DNA from 2 places in the Thermoclostridium stercorarium subsp. stercorarium DSM 8532 genome. Region 1 is predicted to be linked to the other one. Evidence: a T-box and tRNA genes for the amino acid it is inferred to sense, from the RefSeq annotation. Region 1 holds a T-box; the other holds one or more tRNA genes.

The links. The T-box of region 1 lies ahead of pheS (phenylalanine--tRNA ligase subunit alpha). A T-box ahead of a tRNA ligase gene usually reads a tRNA of that ligase, here a tRNA-Phe.
Region 2: it encodes a tRNA-Phe, which carries the amino acid that the T-box ahead of pheS (phenylalanine--tRNA ligase subunit alpha) is inferred to sense. The anticodon was not compared.

Annotation. Positions count from the first base shown of each region.
Region 1 covers NC_020134.1:1,160,060-1,167,336, forward strand. The annotation lists gene ychF (redox-regulated ATPase YchF) at 1-284, opposite strand, end outside; gene CST_RS05025 (outer membrane protein assembly factor BamB family protein) at 377-2,179, opposite strand; gene CST_RS05030 (hypothetical protein) at 2,602-4,284, shown strand; T-box leader at 4,447-4,737, shown strand; gene pheS (phenylalanine--tRNA ligase subunit alpha) at 4,811-5,830, shown strand; gene pheT (phenylalanine--tRNA ligase subunit beta) at 5,868-7,277, shown strand, end outside.
Region 2 covers NC_020134.1:2,750,760-2,758,036, reverse strand. The annotation lists gene wecB (non-hydrolyzing UDP-N-acetylglucosamine 2-epimerase) at 1-1,072, shown strand, start outside; gene CST_RS11960 (Hsp20/alpha crystallin family protein) at 1,065-1,493, opposite strand; gene CST_RS11955 (putative DNA modification/repair radical SAM protein) at 1,659-2,897, shown strand; gene CST_RS11950 (IS30-like element ISCth3 family transposase) at 3,046-4,116, shown strand; tRNA gene CST_RS11945 (tRNA-Val) at 4,423-4,498, shown strand; tRNA gene CST_RS11940 (tRNA-Asp) at 4,522-4,598, shown strand; tRNA gene CST_RS11935 (tRNA-Phe) at 4,602-4,677, shown strand; tRNA gene CST_RS11930 (tRNA-Gly) at 4,706-4,780, shown strand; tRNA gene CST_RS11925 (tRNA-Cys) at 4,834-4,908, shown strand; gene CST_RS11920 (glycoside hydrolase family 43 protein) at 5,070-6,602, opposite strand; gene CST_RS11915 (hypothetical protein) at 6,857-7,129, shown strand; gene splB (spore photoproduct lyase) at 7,156-7,277, opposite strand, start outside.

The DNA of each region.
Region 1 (7,277 bases):
ACTTCGCGAATATGGGACAGAAACTTGTTTCCAAGCCCTTCACCCTTGCTTGCGCCTTTTACCAGCCCTGCAATGTCCACAAATTCTATCGTGGCGGGGGTTACCTTTTTGGGCTTATACATTTCGGCCAGTTTGTCAAGGCGCTCATCAGGCACGTTTACAACTCCTATATTGGGATCTATTGTACAAAAGGGATAATTGGCGCATTCAGCGCCTGCCTTTGTAATTGCATTAAACAGCGTGCTTTTTCCGACGTTTGGAAGCCCTACTATTCCAAGTTTCATTTTATTCTTCCTTTCGTAATGTTTGGATATTTAGCTCTAAGAAGGTATTATAACGAATATGATCTGTTTTGTTAAGAATAAAATCCGAACTTTTATTTTATTCTCACTCCGTAAATTTTTTTAGCGTAAGTTCCCACAACCACCATATCGTTGTATACCGCCGGCGACGCTTCAACGTTTTCGCCCACCGATACGGAATACAGTATCTTCCCGTCGGAAGGATCCATAAGATGCATCATACCTGCAAAATCACAAAAAATCATATAGGTTTTTCCGTCAGCGGACAAAAAGTCCACAGGGGAACTCCAGCTGTAATTTTCAAGTTTTCTAACCCACACTTCCTCCCCTGTTTTTTTGTCAAGAGCCACCATTTTCCCGCTTTTCCAGTCGGTTGTCTTGCAAATGCTGAAAATTACTATATCTGAAATGTCGTTTTTTCCTATTACGGGTGTTGACAGTAACCCTCCGTTGACTCCGGACTGATAGAGGCATTTATAGGATTTTTCCCATATCAGCTCTCCTGTCAGTGCGTTGAACTTGCGGAGCTGGCAGTCGATATATGCCGGCTGCTGTTTCCCGGCCGCCCGTAAGTCCACTTCATTGCCTGTGTACAGGAAAACTCCGGCTTCGGTTTCTTCAATTACCAGTGTGGCATCGGTGTCGTCTTCCAGGTTTGCTATCCATACGGGTTCGAGGGTGTTAATGTCGATGCACTGTAAAAGCCCGCCATTGTCAGCAAGGTACAGGTAATTTTTATAAAACGCCGGCGAATTCTCGAAACCGATGTTCTGATGAAAAACACCTTTGTATCTGTATTTGGTTATTTCGGGATTTACTGAAAGTTCGCCGGTTTGTCTGTTGAAATACGTATTCATTTTAATTCTGTATAAAATTCCGTTTTCGCCCGGCTGAATCAAAGTATCTGTTTCCTTGTGCAGAAGAGGGGACGGATCAAAAGCTCCCCAAAGCCGGAAAGCCTCGGGAGTTGTTCCGGTGATTGAAAAAAGTTCGGTCTGATCAATAAGGCTGAATATTCTGAATTTATGATGACCGAATTTTTCACCGTTCTGATTTAATCCCTGTCCTGTGTAGAGAATGGGATATCCTCTCGGATCTATCATTCCCGTCCCCTTTGTGGAAAAACCTATATATATCGGGTCCCTTGTGGGTTGGCCGTTTTCAAGATTCAAAAAATATATGTTTCCGTCGAGGGTTGGATATATTACTTCCACAAGATCGGTGTTTTTATATTCAGGCTTTATATTCATTAATTTTCTGATGTCCTCATCCCAATGAACAATTAGCGGCTGCCCCGTCCATCCGACACCCGGCCAGTATGAGCCATTTGCGCTTACCGAGCCTATATCCTTTATCCATACAATTTCAAGTTTTTTTTCGATAACGTTTCTTGTGCCGTAGGCGGCGCTGTTACGGTAATGATTCCCGCGGAAAGTGGTGATTCCTTCAACATCGGTGTAATTTTCATCGGAACCGAAATAAATTCCGGGATTTTCAACATCAGAAATTACAATGTCGTAGCCATAAAAGTGCCAGTATTTCAGAACAGTATCACCAAATTTTTTCTCTTTGGCGTATTCCGTGAAAGCATTGCTTCCGTCGTATATGGGAGGAATTTCGGGATTTACGTCTCTAGGATCAATATCATTAAAGTTGTATTCGGGAGTTACCGTTTTAATTGTAAAATCGGCGGATGATGTTTTTTCTGCCTGTGCTTCGGCAAGTGATTTTTGGTCATTAGCGCCGGAAGGCGCTGATGTAATGCCGTTGCCGTTTGTATTTGTATCCGGCCGTTCTTTCGATGTCAAAACAAGCGATAGGATTGCTGTGATTATCAAAATAAATAAAATGAGTATTTTTTTGATTATAACTTTCATATGAATACCTTCTTTCATCCTTTGGGATAATTTTTGACGAATTTATAATTATCCCCATGAATGGTCTTTTTTATTCGTTACCGATCACATGGCTTATTTTGAATTTGTTTTTTGGAAAATGTAATTGATTTCATATATCGGAATTCTGTCTGATGTTTACGTGGAAATATTATTTTTTTTTGGTTTGTTGTTCAGGCTTCAATTGACAGGGGTTTTGCTTTATAGTAATATTATACATGTGATTTGGCAATTTAATCTATTTCTTTGTTCAATTTGTACAAAAAAGAAGAAAGGGGCTTGTATAATTTGTAAAACTGATTTTTAAGACTGTAGTATGAATATATAGGCATATGTTTTTATATGCCTGTATATTTATATATAAAGGTTTAGGGGACAAGCTCAAAATTCAGGGGGTGCCAGTTATGTTATTAAAAAAATGGTGGTTTTATGTTATCGTGGCGGTTGTTTTAATTATTCTGGCTGTGCCGCTGTCGATAATAATAAGGCTGAACAGCTCGGCCTATGACGATTTGAGTTTCACCTATGTGCACTACGATGATCTGCTGAGTGAAATCGCCAAAAAACATTTATACTATGACGCATCAACCAGAACAGTGGAAATTGAAATCAACCAGGATTTAATCAATTCCCTCATCAAGGATCAGTTGGAACAAACCGATTTAGGTCTCCCCGACAAATTAAAAATTCAGGAAGTTGTTTTCAAAACAGCCGATCAGCGCCTCTACATAAATGCAAAATACGGCTCAATCAATCTCCCGGTCAGTGCCCAAATAAATATTGAACCCACCGATATGGGAATTACAATTTCAGCAAGTGAATTGAATTTAGGCAATAAAAAGGCTCCGAAATTTATCACAAAACGCATTCCGTCCGAACTGTTAACATATACAATCAACTTTTCAGATCTCGGTGTTCCTAAGATATTTACCGTAAAAGAAATCAAATACAGTACAGGTAATTTAAATGCCTTTATCCAGCTTGACGTTGATGCAATTAAGGAACTGGCGAAGGACTATGTCGATGATCTTGAAGTGGAGATAAACGGATTCAGACGCACCGCCTCACCCTTTATAGCGACTTTTATAGACAGGGCTCTTGCGGAAGGGCTCCTTTCGGCCGACAATGTTGAAAAATATGTGGAAGATCTCCTCAGTAACGAAGAGCTTGTCAACAGCGCGATTAAATTTGCATTCGCCCCCAATCTGGACAAATACGCAAAAGGTATAGAAAAGTATCGCCAGGCGATAGTCAAATGGGCAGAGCCTATTCAGACTATAAAACTTGACGGCACGATTGATGAAATTGTTTTAAGCATAATTGAAAACGATAAACTGCATGATATGCTTACGTGGTTTATTCCTGCCACTACACTGTCGGAATACGTGGATACGGCGAGTACATATTACACCATTTACAAAAGGGCCGAGGTCTCATTGAACGGCCTCAGCGCCGCCATCCAGAGCGGCGATATTGAAAGGGCAATAAAACTGCTAATTGCCGACAGGGATTTGTATCGGGCCCTTACACTGGTGGCATCAAGGGAATCGGTTGACTATTATCTTGGTTCGGTTAAAAATTACTATAACATGTATGTCGATCTCACGAAGTCTTTGACAGAGCTTTTAAATTCCATACCTGATGAGGAGATTACCAAGTATGTGAATGAAGCGGTAAAATATGCATATGAAGTGGAAAACGGTCAGCAGTATGTCCTTGATATATTGGAGGATGTTGACACCGATTATATTCAGGAACTGGTTTATCACCTTGAAAAGGATGAATATATCCAGGAACAGCTTGAAATGGTGGATCAGGAATCCTATGATACCTTTATGGCGTATGTGGATGATCTTGATACAATAAAGGCCGATCTTACGGAAGCAGTCAGAAATGCCGATGTTGAAGCCGTAAAAGAAGGGGCGGATATTCTCAAAGATATAAATGACGATATGGTATATGTCATTGAGCTGTTAAGGGATAAGGAATACGAAAAGGCCGGAAATGCGATTAACAAAATACGTTTTGACCGGGCCGAAGAATTTATCCGGAAACAGTCCCAGAAAATAAGCGCTTCGCCAAGCTGATTCGCGGACAAAACCGGCACGCTGTGTTGCCGGTTTTTTTTGGAAGCAAAAAGCTATAACATCCGTAATATACTGCCCGTTAAAACAAACATCCGGCCGCCCTGTCTTGTATACGTGAAACTGTTATGCTATAATAAACTCCAAATATTTATAAAGCGCGCGTAAAATACGATGAAGGAGTCAAGTAGCCTGTTCCCGCTTTAACCAGAGAGGGGGTGCCGCTGGCTGGAAGCATCCCTTTAAATGGAGCAGTGCGAATTTCCCTCCGGAGTAGCTTCTTGAACCTGCGGCGGGGGAATTTTTACCGTATGGGCGAAGCTGCAGTAAATTCCTTCCGTTCCTGCATGAAGTAGAGAACGCCGGCTCCCACCGTTAAATGGGTAAGAGTGTACACGGGCGAATCCGTGTAAATATAGGTGGTACCGCGGAGTGATCCAATGCTTCGTCCTATTTTCGGACGAAGCATTTTTGATTTTGGTTGAAAATATTTATGATTGTTCTAAAAACATTTGAAAGGGGAGAAAGCATGAAGGAACAACTTCAGGCAATTGCCAGAGAGGCAATGGAAAAGCTGGAAAGTGTCAGGGATGTTAAAACCCTTGAAGAAATAAGAGTGTTGTTTTTGGGAAAAAAAGGGAAACTGACAGGCATTTTAAAAGGAATGGGGACCCTTCCTGCAGATGAAAGGCCCGTTGTAGGCCAGCTGGTGAATGAAATACGGGAACAGCTGGAGGATAACATAGCAAAAATCAAAAACAGGCTTTTGCAGGAAGAAAGAGAAAGAAAAATGCTCAGGGAAACCATTGACGTGACAATGCCGGGGACTTTACACCCGATGGGGAAAAAGCATCCGTTAACTCAGGTACTGGACGAAATCAAGGAAGTTTTCCTCGGAATGGGTTATGAAATTGCCGAGGGCCCTGAGGTGGAACTGGATTATTACAACTTCGAAGCGCTTAACATTCCGAAAAACCATCCCGCCAGGGATACGCAGGATTCGTTTTATATCAATGAAAATGTAGTGCTTAGGACACAAACGTCGCCTGTACAAATTAGGGTTATGGAAAACAAAAAGCCGCCTATAAAAATTATCTGTCCCGGAAGGGTTTACCGTTCTGATCAGGTTGACGCAACCCACTCTCCTATTTTCCATCAGGTGGAAGGCCTTGTAGTTGACAAGGGCGTAACGATGGGGGATTTGATTGGAACACTGCAGGTATTTGCTAAAAGCCTGTTCGGTGAAAATACAAAAATCCGCTTAAGGCCCCATCATTTCCCATTCACCGAGCCAAGTGCCGAGGTGGATGTATCGTGCTGGTCCTGCGGAGGAAAGGGATGCAGGGTTTGTAAAAACGAAGGGTGGATAGAGATACTCGGAGCAGGTATGGTACACCCGAAGGTATTGGAGATTTGCGGTATTGATCCGAAGGTTTACAGCGGCTTTGCTTTCGGCCTTGGCGTTGAAAGGACGGCGATGGGTCGCTTCAATATTGACGATATGAGGCTTTTATATGAAAATGACATGCGTTTCCTTAAACAATTCTAATGTTTAAATTAACGCAACAATGGGAGGGGATTACGAAATGAAAGCGCCAATTTCCTGGTTGAAGGATTTTGCTGATATAAATGTGGACGCAAAGGAACTTGCTGAGAAGATGACCCTTTCGGGCAGCAAGGTGGAAGCTGTGGAAGATTTGGGAAAATCTTTTGATAATGTGGTTGTGGGGAAAATTATATCACTGGAAAAACACCCCAACGCAGACCGGCTGAGAATTGCCCGGGTAGATATCGGAAAAGAAGTGATTCAGGTAGTTACCGGGGCGCCGAATGTAAAGGAAGGGGATTATATTCCCGTTGCCCTGGTGGGGGCGCATCTTCCCGGCGGAGAAATAAAGGCTACAAAGCTCAGAGGTGTTGAGTCCAACGGAATGATGTGTTCAATTGAGGAACTTAATTTAACCCGTGAATTTTTACCCGACGCGCCTGAGGACGGGGTTTATGTGTTTCACAATAACCCGGAAGTGGGCAGGGACGTCAGGGAAGTATTTGGCCTTGAACCTGTTTTGGATTTCGAAATAACTTCAAACCGTCCCGATTGTTTGAGTATCGTAGGGCTTGCAAGGGAAGCGGCGGTAACATTGTCAACCGGGTTTAAGGAGCCTGAGATTACAGTAAAGGAAGAGGGCGTGGGGAAGGCTGAGGATTTCATTTCGGTTGAGATAAGAAATCCTGAGCTTTGCAGCCGCTATGCTGCAAGGGTTGTAACCGACGTGAAAATCGGGCCGTCTCCCGAATGGATGCAAAGGCGGCTGGCATTGGCAGGAATGAGACCGATAAACAATATTGTCGATATAACGAACTACGTAATGCTCGAAATGGGTCAGCCAATGCACGCTTTTGACCTTAAATGCCTTGACGGCGGGAAGATAATAGTCAGAACGGCAAAAGACGGCGAAGTAATTACCACTCTTGACGGTCAGGAACGCCGGCTGGATTCTTCAATGCTTGTCATAGCCGATGAAAACAAGCCTGTGGCTTTGGCAGGGGTCATGGGCGGAGAGAATTCCGAAATCACCAACGAAACAAAAATGATTTTGCTTGAATCCGCCAATTTTAACGGAACCTCTGTCAGGCTTACCAGTAAAAAGGTCGGGCTCAGAAGCGAAGCGTCAAGCCGTTTTGAAAAAGGCCTGGATCCTGAAAATGTTATACCCGCTCTTAACCGCTGTGCACAGCTTATTGAAGAGCTGGGAGCGGGCAGGGTTGTTCCCGGCATAGTGGACTGCTATCCTGTTAAGCCTGAAAAAGTGGAAATTGAGCTTAATGACGTTGAAATAAACAATCTCCTCGGAACCAACATTGACAGGGAATGGATGCTGGACCTGTTCGAAAGGCTTGGGTTTGGCGTAGACAGAAACACAGGGAAATTAACAGTTCCGTCCTTCCGCGCCGATATACGCCTTCAGGCCGATTTGGCGGAGGAAGTGGCGCGC
Region 2 (7,277 bases), 1.4 Mb from region 1:
GAATACGCAGGACCTCGTGTCAAAGGTGTGTGTAACCGCACAGCACAGGCAAATGCTGGATCAGGTGCTTGAAATCTTTAACATAAACCCCGATTACGATTTAAACATAATGAAAGAGGGACAGACACTGTCGGGTATTACAAACCTTGTGCTTGACGGTGTGGAAAAGGTGCTTAAGGAATTAAAGCCCGACATGGTCCTGGTTCATGGTGATACAACCACTACATTCGCTGCCGCGCTGGCATCCTTTTACTGCAAAATACCCGTCGGACACGTTGAAGCGGGGCTGAGAACCTTTGACAAATATTTTCCCTTCCCTGAAGAAATGAACAGGAAACTGACAGGATGCATTGCGGACATCCATTTTTCACCCACAAGAAATAATTTCAACAACCTGGTAAGGGAGGGAGTAAACCCTGAAAACATATACATTACCGGGAATACCGCAATAGATGCGTTAAAATCCACTGTTTCGGACAATTACGAGTTTGAAAATGAATTTTTAAGAAAAGTGGATTTCCGGAACAAAAGGGTGATAACCGTAACGGCGCACAGGAGGGAAAACCTCGGACAGCCGCTTAAAAACATATGCCATGCGTTAAAGGAAATAGTTCGGAAATACGAAGGCGATGTTGAAATAGTCTATCCCGTGCACTTGAATCCCCAGGTGCAGGGCCCTGTAAGGGAAATTCTCGGTGAAGTGCCCGGTGTTCATTTAATAGATCCAGTCCAGGTTCTTGACATGCACAACCTTTTGTCGAGGTCATATCTTGTGCTGACAGACTCCGGCGGGCTTCAGGAGGAAGCGCCGTCATTGGGTAAGCCGGTACTTGTATTGCGGAATGAAACAGAACGTCCCGAGGCGGTGGAAGCCGGGACGGTTAAAGTGGTGGGTACCGAAAAGGAAAATATAATAGAAGAAGCTTCAAGGCTGCTTGAAGACGAAAACGAATACCGCAGAATGGCCCACAGTGTTAATCCCTACGGCGACGGACATGCTTCCGAAAGGATTGTGGGTGCCGTCCGGTACTGGTTTGGGCTTACCGATAAAAAACCCGAACCGTTCATTTAATTTCAATTCTTCTTCCGTGGGAAGTTTTGCTGTCGGATTTCGGGATTATAATGGTCAGTATTCCGTCCCTGTATTCGGCAACCGCCTTGTCGGGCTGAACTTCGCACGGAAGAGGAAGGATTCTTGAAAACCTGCCGTAAAACTGTTCTGAACGGTAAATTTCTTCGTTGTTCGCAGTTTTAACCCTCCTTTTATGCCCGGAAAGCTTAACATATGTGTTTTCAACTATTATTTCCATATCGTCTTTTGAAATTCCGGGAACTTCGGATTTGATTATGATTGTTTTGTCTGTCTGATAAATGTCGGTTCTTGGGGTCACATACCGGTTCAGAATATAACCCGGGAAATTGCCGGCAAAATCATTGAATTCACATACCGGTTCATCTGTTTTGCGAAACGCCTCCAAATCCATAAAACTCATTTGAAAACCCCCAATAAATTAAATTTTGGCTGCAAATACTATCAGCTATATACAGCGTTTAAATAATAAATATGCGTTAATTTATTTTTTTAGAAACAGAATAACATTTGATTCTTATCACTAATTTTGATAAAATATAAGCAAACATATGTTCGGGTGATTCTGTTGAATTTGATGGAAAAACTTAGAATACTGGCTGATTCTGCGAAATACGACGTATCGTGTGCGTCAAGCGGAAGCGGAAGAAAGAATACGCCCGGTGGCATAGGAAATGCGTATATGGCTGGTATATGCCATTCATGGGCCGATGACGGCAGGTGCATTTCCCTTTTGAAGGTTTTGTTTTCAAATGCATGCGTTTACGACTGTGCATACTGCATTAACCGTGTTACAAACAATATTCCGCGGGCCACGTTTACCCCTGAGGAATTGGCCGAGCTGACAATACAGTTTTACCGCAGAAATTACATAGAGGGCCTGTTTTTAAGTTCTGCGGTTCTGAAATCGCCCGATTATACAATGGAATTGCTGATTAAAACCCTTAAGCTTTTAAGGGTTAATTACAGGTTTAACGGATACATACATGTAAAGGTCATTCCGGGTGCCGATCCCGTGCTCATTGACCAGGCCGGGCTGTATGCAGACCGCGTGAGCGTCAATATTGAGCTCCCTACAAGAAAAAGCCTGCAAATGCTTGCGCCCCATAAACAGCATGAACATATAATAACGCCGATGTCTTACATTCATCAGAGGATTCTTGAGTTCAATGAGGATAAAAGAAAAATCCGCCATACTCCCGTATTTGCCCCCGCAGGGCAGTCGACGCAGATGATTATAGGCGCAACGCCTGAATCCGACGCCCAGATTTTGCGCCTGGCCGAATATCTTTACCGGAATTTCGGGCTGAAACGCGTTTATTATTCGGCGTATGTGCCTGTAAACCAGCATCCCAACCTGCCGGCGATATATACCGAGCCTCCGCTGCTGCGCGAGCACAGAATTTATCAAGCCGACTGGCTTTTGAGATATTACGGTTTTCAGGCCAGTGAGCTTGTTGACGAATTTCATCAGAATCTTGATCTGGATGTGGATCCAAAGTGCGGCTGGGCACTGAGAAACCTTCACCTTTTCCCGGTGGAAATAAATAAGGCGCCATATGAAATGCTGCTGAGAGTGCCGGGGATAGGTGTGAAATCGGCGTTGAAAATCGTAAAGGCAAGGCGGCTTGGAAGTATATCCTATGACGACCTGAAAAGGTTCAGAGTGGTTTTAAAGCGTGCCAAGTATTTTATTACATGCAAGGGGAAATATTACGGCAACGTGCCGTTTAAAAGCGAAAGCATAAGAAATTCCCTTGTCGAAACCGAGGACACAGTGCTATATGAACAGTTGAGGATGTTTTGACCGGGTTTTGCAAAAAATTTCTGATATTTATTAATGGTTCGTTGTAAAATTAAATGCAACAGTAAAATGAAATAAAAAATTGACAACCATAGTGAGAAATCATGTATGATTTAGGTGTCCAATCCAAACATACAGGAGGTTCTCAACTATGGCTGTACAATATAAGTCTACCACAACTGAGCATAAGTTTAAACACTTAAGTGTTTATGAAAGAGGGCAGATTGCAGCTCTTTTAAAAGAAGGAAAGAGTCAACGTTATATTGCTAATAAACTAGGTCGCTCGCCAAGTACAATTAGCCGTGAAATTAAAAGAGGGACAACAATGCAGATGAGAACTGATTTATCGACATACAAAGTATATTTTCCTGAAACAGGGCAGGCAGTTTATGAGAAAAATCGTATGAATTGCGGAGCAAAGCGTAAATTGGCTCAAGTTGAAGATTTTCTTAAGTTTGCAGAAGATAAGATACTACGCGAAAAATGGTCTCCAGATGCAGTTGTTGGTTTATGTAGGAGAGACCCCAAGTGGCAAAATTCTACTATTGTATGTACCAAAACACTGTATAATTATATAGACCTGGGACTCATAAAAGTACGAAATATAGATTTAAATCTTAAACTACGTTTAAAATCTAAAATAAAAAGGATACGTCAAAACAAACGGGTTGTAGGGAAAAGCATTGATCAAAGGCCGGAAGAAGTACAATCACGTCAAACCTTTGGGCATTGGGAAATTGATACGGTAACAGGCAAAAAGTCTAACGATTCAGTAATTTTAACCTTAACTGAACGAAAAACCCGCTACGAGTTATTGTTTCTTTTGGACGCAAAAGACAGTAATACTGTTAACGAGGCACTTTCAGAACTTAAGAATTGTTATGGTAAGGATGTTTCAAATGTATTTCGCACTATAACGGCAGACAATGGTTCTGAATTTAGTAGACTATCCGAAATGTTACAAGGGCTAGGAATTGAAGCTTATTTCACTCATCCTTATTCCTCATGGGAGAGAGGAACTAATGAACGTCATAATGGACTTATTAGGCGTTTTATTCCTAAAGGAAAGGCTATAAAAGATTTTTCTGAAGAAACGATAAAACGGATACAACAATGGTTAAACAGCCTTCCACGAAGGATATTAGGTTACAAAACACCTGAAGAATGTTTTAATGAAGAGATACATAACCTGGTAAACAAAAATATATCAGCAATAGTCTGAGCCCTTCATCCAAGATATTTTAAAGCTCATTTGAGGGTAGTCAAGGGTAAAGACTTTGTCTTATCTATCGATAACCCTTGACTACCCTCTGCACTCGCTCAAGATAGTAGTTAAGAAGGGCTAAAAGATGATGTTGTACTTTAACACCTAAAATTATGGATGATTTCCACTATAGGTGTTGCATTTAATATTGCAATTTACAGATATTTATTAATAAAAAAACTTTTAATAACGACTTGACAAGAAGCAAATAATTTTGTATACTGAAAAAGCCGCGAGACGATAGCGGATAGCGAAAGACGAAACGGGCGCATAGCTCAGCTGGGAGAGCACCTGCCTTACAAGCAGGGGGTCATAGGTTCGAGCCCTATTGTGCCCACCACATTGAAAATAAAGAGATTACATGGCCCGATAGTTCAGCCGGTTAGAACGCTAGCCTGTCACGCTAGAGGTCGAGGGTTCGAGTCCCTTTCGGGTCGCCATACGCCCAGATAGCTCAGTCGGTAGAGCAGGGGACTGAAAATCCCCGTGTCGGTGGTTCGATTCCGCCTCTGGGCACCAGAATAGAGGCGAACAACCTCTATACTGTGCGGGATTAACTCAGTGGTAGAGTGTCACCTTGCCAAGGTGAAAGTCGCGAGTTCGAATCTCGTATCCCGCTCCAGTAAAACAACAAAGAATATAGAGGGAATATATATTCTTTGTTGTATCTTATTTGGCGCCATAGCCAAGTGGTAAGGCAGAGGTCTGCAAAACCTTTATTCCCCAGTTCGAATCTGGGTGGCGCCTCCAGTACCCACAGAAGAAAAACTTCTGTGGGTTTTTTATTTGTGCTTGGCTGAATTATGTTAAGTATTAAGTCAGTAAGCCTTTCGGATTACGTAGTCAGGTAAAGGGTTTACGGACATGGAAATTCAGACAAAACGGCATCCAAAGCCGGTTTGTCTGGACTGTTACAGACTTATATCTTCTCTGTCGAAGCCCTTGTATGAGAACCGGGTGAACAGGGCTTCGGTTTCACAGTTTCTGCCGTTTCCTGTTGCGTATAAGGCGTAGAAAACGCCGGTAAAACCTAATTCATGGGCCTCTGTGGAAACATGGCGGGTCAGGCCTTTGCCAAGGTATATTTCGGCGCCGTTTACTACTGCATACACTCTGTATTCAAGTTTATCCGCAATGACCCGGATAGTTATTCTGTCAATATCGAGAGGCACACGTGCCGCCTCATGATTAATCTCACCTACAACCTTGCGGAAGAACAGATAATTTTCGTTGTTCACCCTGCTTATATAAACATCCATATGGGCGTCGCATTTGTAATAGATAGTGAATCCCGCTTCCTCATAATTGAGCTTGGGCGAAAATATCATGTCCACCTCAACCCGGTTGGAAAGATCCCGCTGCCTGATGCCAAGAAAAGCCGGATTTCCGATGTCTGACAAAGTGTAGGAATTTCCCCTCAGAATAAGGCCGTTGGGACCGGCTTCGCAGGCTCCTTCCTGCGGATTACGCAAATGAACCCAGTTGAAGTCAATTCCTGAAGTGAAGTCTGTTTCATAGTCGGTACTCAGCGTTTGGACGGCAGAGCCGGGGCCTTCCATGACAAGTTTAATGGCTTCGCCGTTATTTATAACAGGCCAGCCGTCACGCCATGACACGGGTGCCAGGAAAGTTTCGCGGCCCAGGTGGTGGAAATACTGATGTGTCTGGCGGTAACCCAAAAACACCGCCCACCAGTTTCCGTCATTGTCTTCGATTAAATCTGCGTGTCCGGTAGCCTGGATTATATCCCCTTTGCGATGTCGATGGGTCAGTATGGGATTAAAAGGGCACGGTTCGTATTTTCCGTAAAGCTCGCGGCTTCTTGCGATTGTAACCATATGGCCTAGTTCGGTTCCGCCTTCGGCAATCATCTGGTAGTACCAGCCGCCGATTTTATAGATATGAGGGCCTTCGGGGGCGCTTTCTCCCGTTCCGCCCCAAAGCGGGGTCGCAGGTCTTAAAAATTTGCCCGTTTTCAAATCAATGGGCGCACACAGAAAGCCTGCTCCGCTTACGCTTCTGTCTCTGGCGTTTGAAATAAAATGGGCGCTTCCGTCATCGTCAAAAAACAGCGACGGGTCGATGCCTCCCTGTTCAACCCAAATCGGATCCGACCATTCACCCGCGGGGTCTTTGGCAGTTACATAGAAATTGCCGCCTTTTGTAACATTTGTCGTAACCATATAAAACATATCATCATTGGGATTATAACGGATTGTGGGTGCATAAATGCCTTTTGAGCATGGGACGCCTTCCAGGTCCAGCTGACTTTTTCTGGTCAGGCAGTGACCGATCTGTTTCCAGTTAACCAAATCCTTTGAGTGGAAAATGGGTACACCGGGAAAAAATTCAAAGGAACTGGTTACCAGATAATAATCATCACCTTTTTTGCAGATACTGGGATCAGGATAAAAACCCGGTATGATAGGATTATGGTAACGCATATAATGCCCTCCGGTGTTATTTCATTTATATTGGCTGTTAATAAAATGATAGCAGAAGCAAATCAAAAGGATCAATAAAACCGATTTATTTCGTAAATTCTAAAAAGCCTTTGTCGGCGTTAATTTTTTAACGGAAAAAGACATATATGACCGTACCGGCACTGTTATTGCTGTTTTAATTTGTACTTAGGATTTATGTGCGGTAAAACAGTAAAATAATACAGACAAAGAAAGGCACAGGTTTTAAGCGGTTTATGGGATACAGAAACAGAAAGGTAAAAATTATTGTATTAACGGTGATAATTCTTTCGGTCTTTGCGAACTGGATTATTTGGGAAAATACGTCCATTGATGTTTCCAGAATAACCATATTCAGCGAAAGACTTCCTGAATCGTTTTTCCAATACAAAATTGCTCATGTGTCGGATCTTCACAATACCGAGTTCGGGAAAAACAATTCCAAATTACTGCGAAAAATTCGGGCAGAAAATCAGCCTTCTGCCCGTCAGGATAAACTGCAGGCCTGAACTTGTTATAGTGACATTGGAGAGAGCTAAGTAAAGTATTCGATTACCGCGTCCGGAAAGAGTGAATGAATTATCTCGCTTAATGTTTCATTCAGCATTCCGGCGTCTTCTTTCGGGTAAACATATTTGAATTTCCCGAATTTTCCCC